4 regions of the Agrobacterium salinitolerans genome follow, and region 1 is predicted to be linked to each of the others. Evidence: predicted binding sites of a transcription regulator. Region 1 holds the regulator's gene; each other region holds the start of a gene.

Evidence for each region. Region 1 encodes PhoB, which activates phosphate uptake and scavenging genes when phosphate is short. Its sites were predicted from a motif close to TGTCATNNANCTGTCAT; they were not measured.
Region 2: the regulator PhoB is predicted to act here: its motif matches at 1,068-1,084, upstream of O9X91_RS14340 (bifunctional 2',3'-cyclic-nucleotide 2'-phosphodiesterase/3'-nucleotidase).
Region 3: the regulator PhoB is predicted to act here: its motif matches at 1,026-1,042, upstream of O9X91_RS19215 (DUF47 domain-containing protein).
Region 4: the regulator PhoB is predicted to act here: its motif matches at 869-885, upstream of O9X91_RS03335 (ceramide glucosyltransferase).

Annotation. Positions count from the first base shown of each region.
Region 1 covers NZ_JAPZLN010000001.1:391,020-393,220, reverse strand. Annotated here, with positions in the region: gene phoU (phosphate signaling complex protein PhoU) at 84-809, shown strand; gene phoB (phosphate regulon transcriptional regulator PhoB) at 840-1,523, shown strand; gene O9X91_RS01840 (GcrA family cell cycle regulator) at 1,903-2,201, opposite strand, start outside.
Region 2 covers NZ_JAPZLN010000003.1:479,325-481,525, forward strand. Annotated here, with positions in the region: gene O9X91_RS14330 (DUF1203 domain-containing protein) at 56-523, shown strand; gene O9X91_RS14335 (PilZ domain-containing protein) at 621-956, shown strand; gene O9X91_RS14340 (bifunctional 2',3'-cyclic-nucleotide 2'-phosphodiesterase/3'-nucleotidase) at 1,164-2,201, shown strand, end outside.
Region 3 covers NZ_JAPZLN010000005.1:339,604-341,804, forward strand. Annotated here, with positions in the region: gene O9X91_RS19210 (inorganic phosphate transporter) at 1-337, opposite strand, end outside; gene O9X91_RS19215 (DUF47 domain-containing protein) at 337-981, opposite strand; gene O9X91_RS19220 (NUDIX hydrolase) at 1,095-1,637, shown strand; gene O9X91_RS19225 (hypothetical protein) at 1,720-2,097, shown strand.
Region 4 covers NZ_JAPZLN010000001.1:689,869-692,069, forward strand. Annotated here, with positions in the region: gene O9X91_RS03325 (BON domain-containing protein) at 25-273, opposite strand; gene O9X91_RS03330 (DUF982 domain-containing protein) at 487-756, shown strand; gene O9X91_RS03335 (ceramide glucosyltransferase) at 970-2,112, shown strand; tRNA gene O9X91_RS03340 (tRNA-Pro) at 2,166-2,201, opposite strand, start outside.

The DNA.
Region 1 (2,201 bases):
TTTATCGAAACCGAACAAGACTGGTGCCTCTGCCGTGCCCGCTTCCGGGCACGCGCATGCAGGCCAAGCCGGAGGACTAGACCATGACACAGACAACGACCCATTCGCATATTCTGTCGGCATATGACGACGAACTGAAATTCCTGACGCGCCGTATCGCCGAAATGGGCGGTCTGGCGGAACAGATGTGCGCCGATGCCGTGCGTGCGCTCGTCAACTCCGACGCCGCACTCGCCCAGAAGGTCATTTCCGACGACGCGATCCTCGATCATTCCGAGCGTGAGATCGGCGACAAGGCCATCGTCACCATCGCCAGGCGCCAGCCGATGGCTGCAGACCTTCGCGAGATCATCGGCACGCTACGTATTGCAGCGGACCTCGAACGCGTTGGCGACCTCGGTAAGAATACTGCCAAGCGTGTCATCGCGGTTGCCGGCACCGGCGTGCCGCGCAAGCTCGCCCGTGGCATCGAACACCTCTCGGAACTGGCGCTGGTACAGCTCAAGGAAGTCCTCGACGTCTATTCGACACGTTCGGCGGAGAAGGCAAATGCCATCCGCGAGCGCGACGAGGAAATCGACGCCATGTACACGTCGCTCTTCCGTGAGCTTTTGACCTACATGATGGAAGATCCGCGCAACATCACTACCTGCACGCATCTTCTGTTCTGCGCCAAGAACATCGAGCGTATCGGCGACCACGCCACCAATATCGCCGAGACGATCTATTACATGACCACCGGCAGCCAGCCGGAAGGCGAGCGTCCTAAGGATGACAGTTCCAACACGCTCGGTTCGGTGACCGAGTAACAGACAGGCAGCGGCTTGCGGAGTTAGTATATGGTGCCCAAGATTGCAGTTGTGGAAGATGAGGAAGCGCTGAGCGTGCTGCTTCGTTACAATCTCGAGGCTGAGGGATATGACGTCGACACGATACCCCGTGGAGACGAGGCCGAAATTCGGCTGCAGGAACGTATTCCAGACCTTCTTATCCTGGATTGGATGCTTCCCGGCGTTTCCGGTATCGAACTGTGCCGTCGGCTCAGAATGCGGCCGGAAACCGAACGCCTGCCCATCATCATGCTGACGGCGCGCGGTGAGGAAAGCGAAAGGGTTCGCGGCCTCGCCACCGGCGCCGACGATTATGTCGTCAAGCCGTTCTCGACACCGGAACTCATGGCCCGGGTCAAGGCCATGCTGCGCCGGGCTCGCCCCGAGGTTCTGTCTTCGGTGCTGAAATGCGGCGATATCGAACTGGATCGCGAGACCCATCGCGTTCACCGCAAGAGCCGCGAAGTGCGCCTCGGCCCAACGGAGTTCCGCCTGCTGGAATTCCTGATGACCTCTCCCGGCCGGGTGTTTTCCCGCTCACAATTGCTGGATGGCGTCTGGGGTCACGATATCTATGTGGACGAACGCACCGTCGACGTGCATGTCGGACGTCTGCGCAAGGCGCTCAATTTTTCGCATATGCAAGATGTCATCCGCACCGTGCGCGGCGCCGGATATTCAATGGAAGCCTGAGGAAACCGAAACCGATGGTTTCACTCGGGAAAAATTCCCAAAATTCAGAAGGCCCGCAGCCGGGATGGTGGCGGGCCTTCTGAATTCGAACCTTCCCCAACGCGTGTCCTTGTTGTTTTTGAAGGCGACAGACGGTCTGCTGAGAGTCGGATTGCGCGGTGAAACCAGACAGGAGGGATGGCGCGGCACGTCGCCGACGAACTCAAAGTATTTGCCGCAAGGGCGTGTCGCGATTTTACATCCGCAGAAGGCGGAAGAAGAGGAATTGGGAGCGCCTCTCAAACAGCGTGCGCCCATTCCGGGACCGCCTTGAGTTTTGCCATAAAAAAACGGGCCCGAAGGCCCGTAGTTTTTGAGTGTCGAATGCGTGCCGCAACACTCAAGCTTTGCGACGTTCGCTTACCGGCTGGTAGGCGAGTTTCGCATGGAACTTGCAATAGGGTGACGATTCCAGCGCTTCACAACCGCAGAAATGGAAATCGTCTTTCAAGGGATCGCCGACCGGCCACTTGCAGGTGCGCTCCGTCAGTTCCGTCAACGTCAGGCGACGGGAAATCGGGGTGACGACGTTTCTGGAAGGAACGTAATCGAGGACTTCCGCGGTCTCGATGCCGATCTCTTCCTGAAGAGCCGTTGCTGCGTTGGAACGGGTCAGAACCCGAGCAGGCGCTGTGCCGA
Region 2 (2,201 bases), on a different contig from region 1:
TCGGGACCATAGCTGCAAAGAAGCAACGCCAATCCCAACACAGGAGGTTCCCGACATGACCGATCTCGTTTTCACCGCAATGCCGGCTAAGGAAGCCGAAGCTTACCGGGCAGGAGCCGCCGACGCTTATGGCAATGCACCGGAGAACGCCGTTTCTCCTGGAGGTATGCCATGCCGCCACTGCCTTCGCCAGATCGGTGAAGGCGACGCGATGCTGATCCTCGCCTACCGGCCCTTTCCCTCGCTGCAGCCCTATGCGGAAACGGGGCCGGTGTTTCTGCATGCCGACGCCTGTGAGCGCTACCCGCAGACGCAGACCATTCCGCCGATGCTGGACAGCCCGGATTACATCGTGCGCGGTTATGGGGCCGATGACCGCATCGTCTACGGCACCGGCGCGGTGACGGCGACAAACGAAATCGTGTCACGCGCGCAGCAACTTCTGGAACGTTCGGATGTCGCTTATGTCCACGTGCGCTCCGCCCGCAACAATTGCTATCAGTGCCGTATCGACACAGCATAATCGGTAATTACATGCAATTTTAAGAGAAGAACTAAACGGCTCTCAAGTTTTCCGCGCCATGATGCAGGTATCGGAAACAATTCATTTGAGCAGCAAAATGACAAACAACCTCAATATGGCGACCCGGACCGCGCCCCGCAGCAAAACCAGGATTTTTGCGACCGTGCATTATTTCAGCCAGTCGACCAGAGGGCGTGTTGTCGATCTTTCCGCCACCGGAATGGCGCTCGAACTGGACGGGCCTTTCGCGGCTGCCAAGGGCAGCCGGGTCAAGGTGCAGAGTGAAGATCTGGGCTTCATCGAGGGCGTTGTGCAGTGGCAGCACATGAACCGCCTTGGCCTGCAGCTCAAGCTTTCCACCAATACGCTGGCGCAGCTATCCTCCTATTTTCGCTTCTTCCACGAAGAAGTGAGACCAACCCTCGCGCGCTGATCCAGAGCACGGCAATGCGCAGAGCGAAGAATGCGCATTCTCCAGTGCGGCGACACCTGCGCCGCACTGCCGTGATAAAAAATTTATCAAACGGTTGAAAACCGGCCCATCTGTCACGGCCCTGTCATTTTGGTGATGGACTCCTCTGCGATTGCTTCTACCCTGTCATTTTTCAAGACAGAGCAAGCTTCATCCGAAGGAGTTCCCATGTCGTCGCTTCTCGCTCTCCACCCCATTACCCGGCGTTCGCTGCTGGGCGGCATCGCAGCCTCCTCGGCGCTGGTGATGCTGCACCCTTTTGCTGCGCGTGCGGCGACCAACCAGGCGCATCTGCGCATCATGGAAACGACCGATATCCATGTTCACGTCTTTCCCTATGATTATTACGCCGATAAGCCGAACGACACGATGGGGCTTTCGCGCACCGCCTCGATCATCGACAAGATCCGCGCCGAGGCCGGCAATTCGATGCTGGTGGATAATGGCGACTTCCTGCAGGGCAATCCGCTCGGCGACTATATCGCCTATGAGCGCGGCATGAAAGCCGGCGACAAGCACCCCGTGATCAACGCCATGAACGTGCTGGGGTATGATTGCGGCACGCTCGGCAACCACGAATTCAATTACGGTCTCGACTATATGTCGAACACGCTGGCGGGCGCCGGTTTCCCTTATGTCTGCGCCAATCTCACCAAGGGCCAGCTTGCTTCCGATCCGAAAAACGACGAGCTGTTCTTCAAGCCCTATGTTATCCTGGAAAAGCAGATACGCGACGGCGGCGGCGTGACGAGCCCGGTCAAGGTCGGCATCATCGGCTTTGTGCCGCCGCAGATCATGATGTGGGATTCCAAGAACCTCGAGGGCAAGGCCCAGACGCGCGACATCGTCGAGGCGGCAAAAGCCTGGGTGCCCGTGATGAAGGAAGAAGGCGCCGATATCATCATCGCCCTTTCCCATTCCGGCATCGATGGCAAGGGCCAGAGCGACCGCATGGAAAACGCCTCGCTCTATCTGGCGGGCGTGGAAGGCATCGACGCCATCTTCACCGGCCACCAGCATCTTGTTTTCCCCGGTCCGAAGACCTGGGACGGTATCGAGGGTGCGGATGCGGTGAAGGGCACGCTGATGGGCAAACCGGCCGTGATGGCTGGTTTCTGGGGTTCGCATATGGGCCTGATCGACCTGCTGCTCGAAAAGGACGGCAAGAGCTGGAAGATCGTCGACTTCACCTCCGAAGCCCGGCCG
Region 3 (2,201 bases), on a different contig from region 1:
TCAGCGCATGCGACGAGCTGGAGGGAATGCCGAAAATCCAGGTGACGATGTTCCAGACGATGGCGCCGATCAGCGCCGCGAAGATCATCTGCGGCGACACGATGGCTGGATCGATGATGCCGGTGCCGAGCGTTTCGGCCACATGCAGGCCAAAAAACAGGAAGGCGATAAAGTTGAAGAAGGCCGCCCAGGCGACCGCATATTGCGGGCGCAGTACGCGGGTGGAAACGATGGTGGCGATGGAATTGGCGGCGTCGTGCAGACCGTTCAGGAAATCGAAGAATAGCGCAATGGCGATGAGGCCGACAAGCAGCGGCAGGGCAAGTGCGACATCCATCAGACGTTCTCGATCACGATGCCGCTGATCTCGTTGGCCACATCCTCGAAGCGGTCGACGACCTTTTCGAGTTCGCCGTAGATCTCGCTGCCGATCATATAGGCCATGGCATTGCCGCTTGCGCCGTGGCGGCGGAAGAGGTCCTTGAGACCCAGATCGTGAAGTTCGTCGGAGCGGCCTTCAACGCGGGTCACCTCTTCGGCGATGGATGACAGGCGATGCGCATTCGTGCCGACCTTGTTGAGAAGCGGAATGGCTTCTGCGATCAGGCCGGCTGCGCGCACGATCTCATGACCCATTTCCTTCATCAGCGGATCGAATTCCGTTTGCTCGAAAAGACGAATGGTCTTGACGGTCTTGTGCATCATGTCGATGGCGTCATCCATCGACTGGATGAGATCCTTGATGTCGCCACGATCGAATGGCGTGATGAAGCTGCGTCTGACCGCAAGCAGCACATCGCGGGTGATGTCATCCGCCTGGTGTTCCAGCGCGATGATGAGGTCGCAGTTCTTCTCGACGTCGATGCCGCTCAAAAGTTGGTCAAGGGCCTCGGCCGCTTTGATAACGGTTTCGGAATGTTTGCTGAACATCTCGAAGAAACGGTCCTCGCGCGGCATCAGCTTGCGAAAAATACTCATCATGCGAATTGGCCCTCAATGGCGCTATATTAGTTGTGGGGGGTGATTGTCATAAAACTGTCATAAATGTACGCGGGGCATTGATGCAACCCGGAAAATCAGCACTATCAACGGATATGAAACCCACCAAGAAAAGCCGGAAAACCCGCCCGGCTCGTGCACTGACATTGTTACAGCAGCTTGCTGCGGTTCCGGAAAAGCTCTTCACCGGCGCTTTCCGGCAGCAATATGCCGCGCTCTGCTTCCGTCATGCCGACAATGGCGAGGGGGTCGAAATCCTCCTTGTCACGTCCCGTACCAGCGGGCGCTGGATCATTCCGCGCGGCTGGCCGATGAAACGAAAGAAGCCGCACGAGGCGGCGGCAATAGAGGCGTGGGAGGAGGCGGGCGTGCGCGGCCGGGTGAAAAAGAATGCCGTCGGCCGCTACACCTATCTCAAGATGCTCGACAATGGCGATGTCGTTCCCTGCATGGTCGATGTGTTCCAGATAGAGGTGACGGATGCGGAAACCAGTTTCAAGGAACGCGGTGAACGCCTGCTGGAATGGGTGCGCCCGGACGAGGCGGCAAGGCGCGTTCGCGATATCGAGCTGAAATCGCTGCTGGTCGATTTTCGCCCGAAGGGCAAAAAGAAGCGTCAGAGCGGCGTAAAGCTCTAGGTGCCGGCCCATTACGGCATGTAGGAGGAATCGACATTCATCGCATCCAGATCATGATGGCGGCGAGACACCCGAGGCCAACATGGAAGGCTATCGGGAGGCGGCGAAATTGGTTCTGCGAGAGACCAGCATTTTGATCCGCTACGCAGTTGCGACAATTGAATTGGGCAGGCGGGGGGAGACATATTGCGAGGACGCTGGGAAAGTCCTGGCGCAAAAATCGGCCGTTGTCGTCCTGATCGAGAAAGGAGCCAATCTTCCGCCTGATATCGCAGTCGCCTTGGACCGCATCGTTGACGTCGGACACCTCAACCCGAACCACCTGATTTCGGCCGCAAAAAATGTATGGCAGATCGATATCGCGAGCGAGGCGGCCAGCCGTCTCTGCCGATATACACCAAGCCTGTTGTTCGGCGCGTTGCGAAAAGGACGGCCGATCAGTGGCAGGTCACAATCGTAACAAACGGCAGAAAAATGAACGCAAGGCCGAGAAACCATCCAGGGTGGTCATCGAGGAGCGAGAGCCAAAGGGCTATGATGATCGCTGCCGGCGGGACAAGCAGG
Region 4 (2,201 bases), 300 kb from region 1:
GGTTTCGCCCGGCTGGCGCAATGGTCAGTAGACCGGCTCGATATGGCTCAGAATCCGGCAATTGGAAATGGAAGAGGCAAGGTTGATGGCGATGTCGATTGCCTCTACCGAATCGGCCGTACCTTCCAGATAGATCACATCATTTTCGACAGTTGCCGAAATCCGCGACTTCTCTAACCCGGATTCGAAAGCCAGAGCCGACGTGATTGCCTGACATACGCCGGCCATGCGGTCCCCGAAGAAGCTTTCCTGAATGCCTGACAAATTGAACATATGCGTTCTCCTTCTTATGGACATAACAACGCCCTGATGGCGGTTTTGTTCATCTCCGGTTCATCTGTTTGTTCATCTTCCATTCATCTTGGAAAATTGGAACCCCCTGACCGATCACATTTTTGGTGATCGGGAACCATTTCGTGAGGCAGGCATTTCGCGCATAGGAGAGAGAACGACCTCCAAGACAGCTAAAACAGGGAGGAAAATGATATGCTGATTAACAGAACAGAGCCGTGTCACCACGCCTCGTGGATGAAACCGGTGGCGATTCACCTGCCGCTGTGCGTCGCCGTAGAAATCTACAGCCCGCTGGTGGCGCTGGACATGCTGATGTACCGCTGGCCCGAGGAACACGGGCCGGAATATGAAGAGGCGCGCAGGAACTGCCTCGATGCCATCGCGGGCAGATGCGACATCGAGAAAGCACGGGAATCGTTTCTCGTCGCAAGCAGTCATGCTCATATCCTGAACGTCCACTAAAATTTATCGACTGTCATGACGATTGCGCCCTTCCATGCGGAGGGCTTTTCTTTTGCGCACGCCGCTTCTGCGGCGCCTTGATGCACGGCGTTGCCTCCGCACAAGCCGACGATGACATGTAACTGTCACGCAAACGTTATAATCGGCAGAGACGAATTCCATGGAATCGATTGGCGCGCAGACCGCCGAAGCTTGGGAGTGGAACTGGCCAGCATGGAAACTGTCTTTGCCCTTTGCGCAATTCTGCTCCTCGGCTTCAATCTTCTCAGCATCGTTCTGGCCGGCTGGCGACTGACGAGACCCGACGCGGAAAACGATCTTGTCCGGCAAACACCGGCTGTCTCGCTTGTGGTGCCGCTGCGCGGTGTGGAAAACTTCACGTCGCTGACCCTGTCGCGCGCCTTCGAACTCAACTGGCCCAATTATGAGCTGCTGTTTTGCGTCGCCGATGAATTCGATCCCGTGATCGAGGAAGTTCGCACCGCGCAAGCCGCCTTTCCATCGGTTTCCATGCAATTGCTCATTGGCGATGACCGTATCAGCGCCAATCCGAAACTGAACAATTGCGTCAAGGGCTGGCGCGCCGCCAAACATGAATGGGTGATTCTCGCCGATTCGAACGTGCTGATGCCAAAATCCTATATAGCCACCATGATGTCGGCCTGGCGGCCGGACAGCGGGCTGGTCTGCTCGCCGCCGCTCGGCTCCCGTCCGGCCGGTTTCTGGGCCAATGTGGAATGCGCCTTCCTGAATGGCTCGCAGGGACGCTGGCAATATGCGGCGGAAGCGATCGGCATGGGTTTCGCGCAGGGCAAATCGATGTTGTGGAACAAGCCGTTTCTCGAAGACCACGGCGGCATTCGCGCCCTTGCCGCAGAAATCGCCGAGGACGCCGCCTCGACGAAGCTGGTGCGAAACGCCGGCCGCAAGGTGCATCTGGTCAGCGCCCCGTTCGAGCAGCCGCTCGGCCAGCGCCATGCCGGCGAGATCTGGTCGCGCCAGACCCGCTGGGCTCGGTTGCGACGCGTGACCTTCCCGCAATATTTCGCGCCGGAAATCTTCACCGGGGCGCTTCCCCCGCTCCTCTTCGCGCTTGCCGCCGCGGCGATGATGGATGTAAACCTCGCCGCAACTGCCTTTGCCGTCCTCGCCCTCATGTACGTGCCGGAACTTGCGCTCGCGGCCCTAAACCGATGGCCGGTATCGCTCCACACACTGCCGGCGATGATCGCCCGCGACATGATCATGCCCATCGTCTGGGCGCGAAGCTGGATCGGCAGCGCGGTGGCATGGCGCGGCAATGTCATGACAATCGGCACGGCAGAAAGCACCCTGGCCGGTCCGTCAACGGAATAAATCACAGCTATTTGGAAGACGTTACGCCGGAAAGCTGATGTTTTGCTTTAAAATGGTCGGAGTGGAGAGATTCGAACTCCCGACCCTCT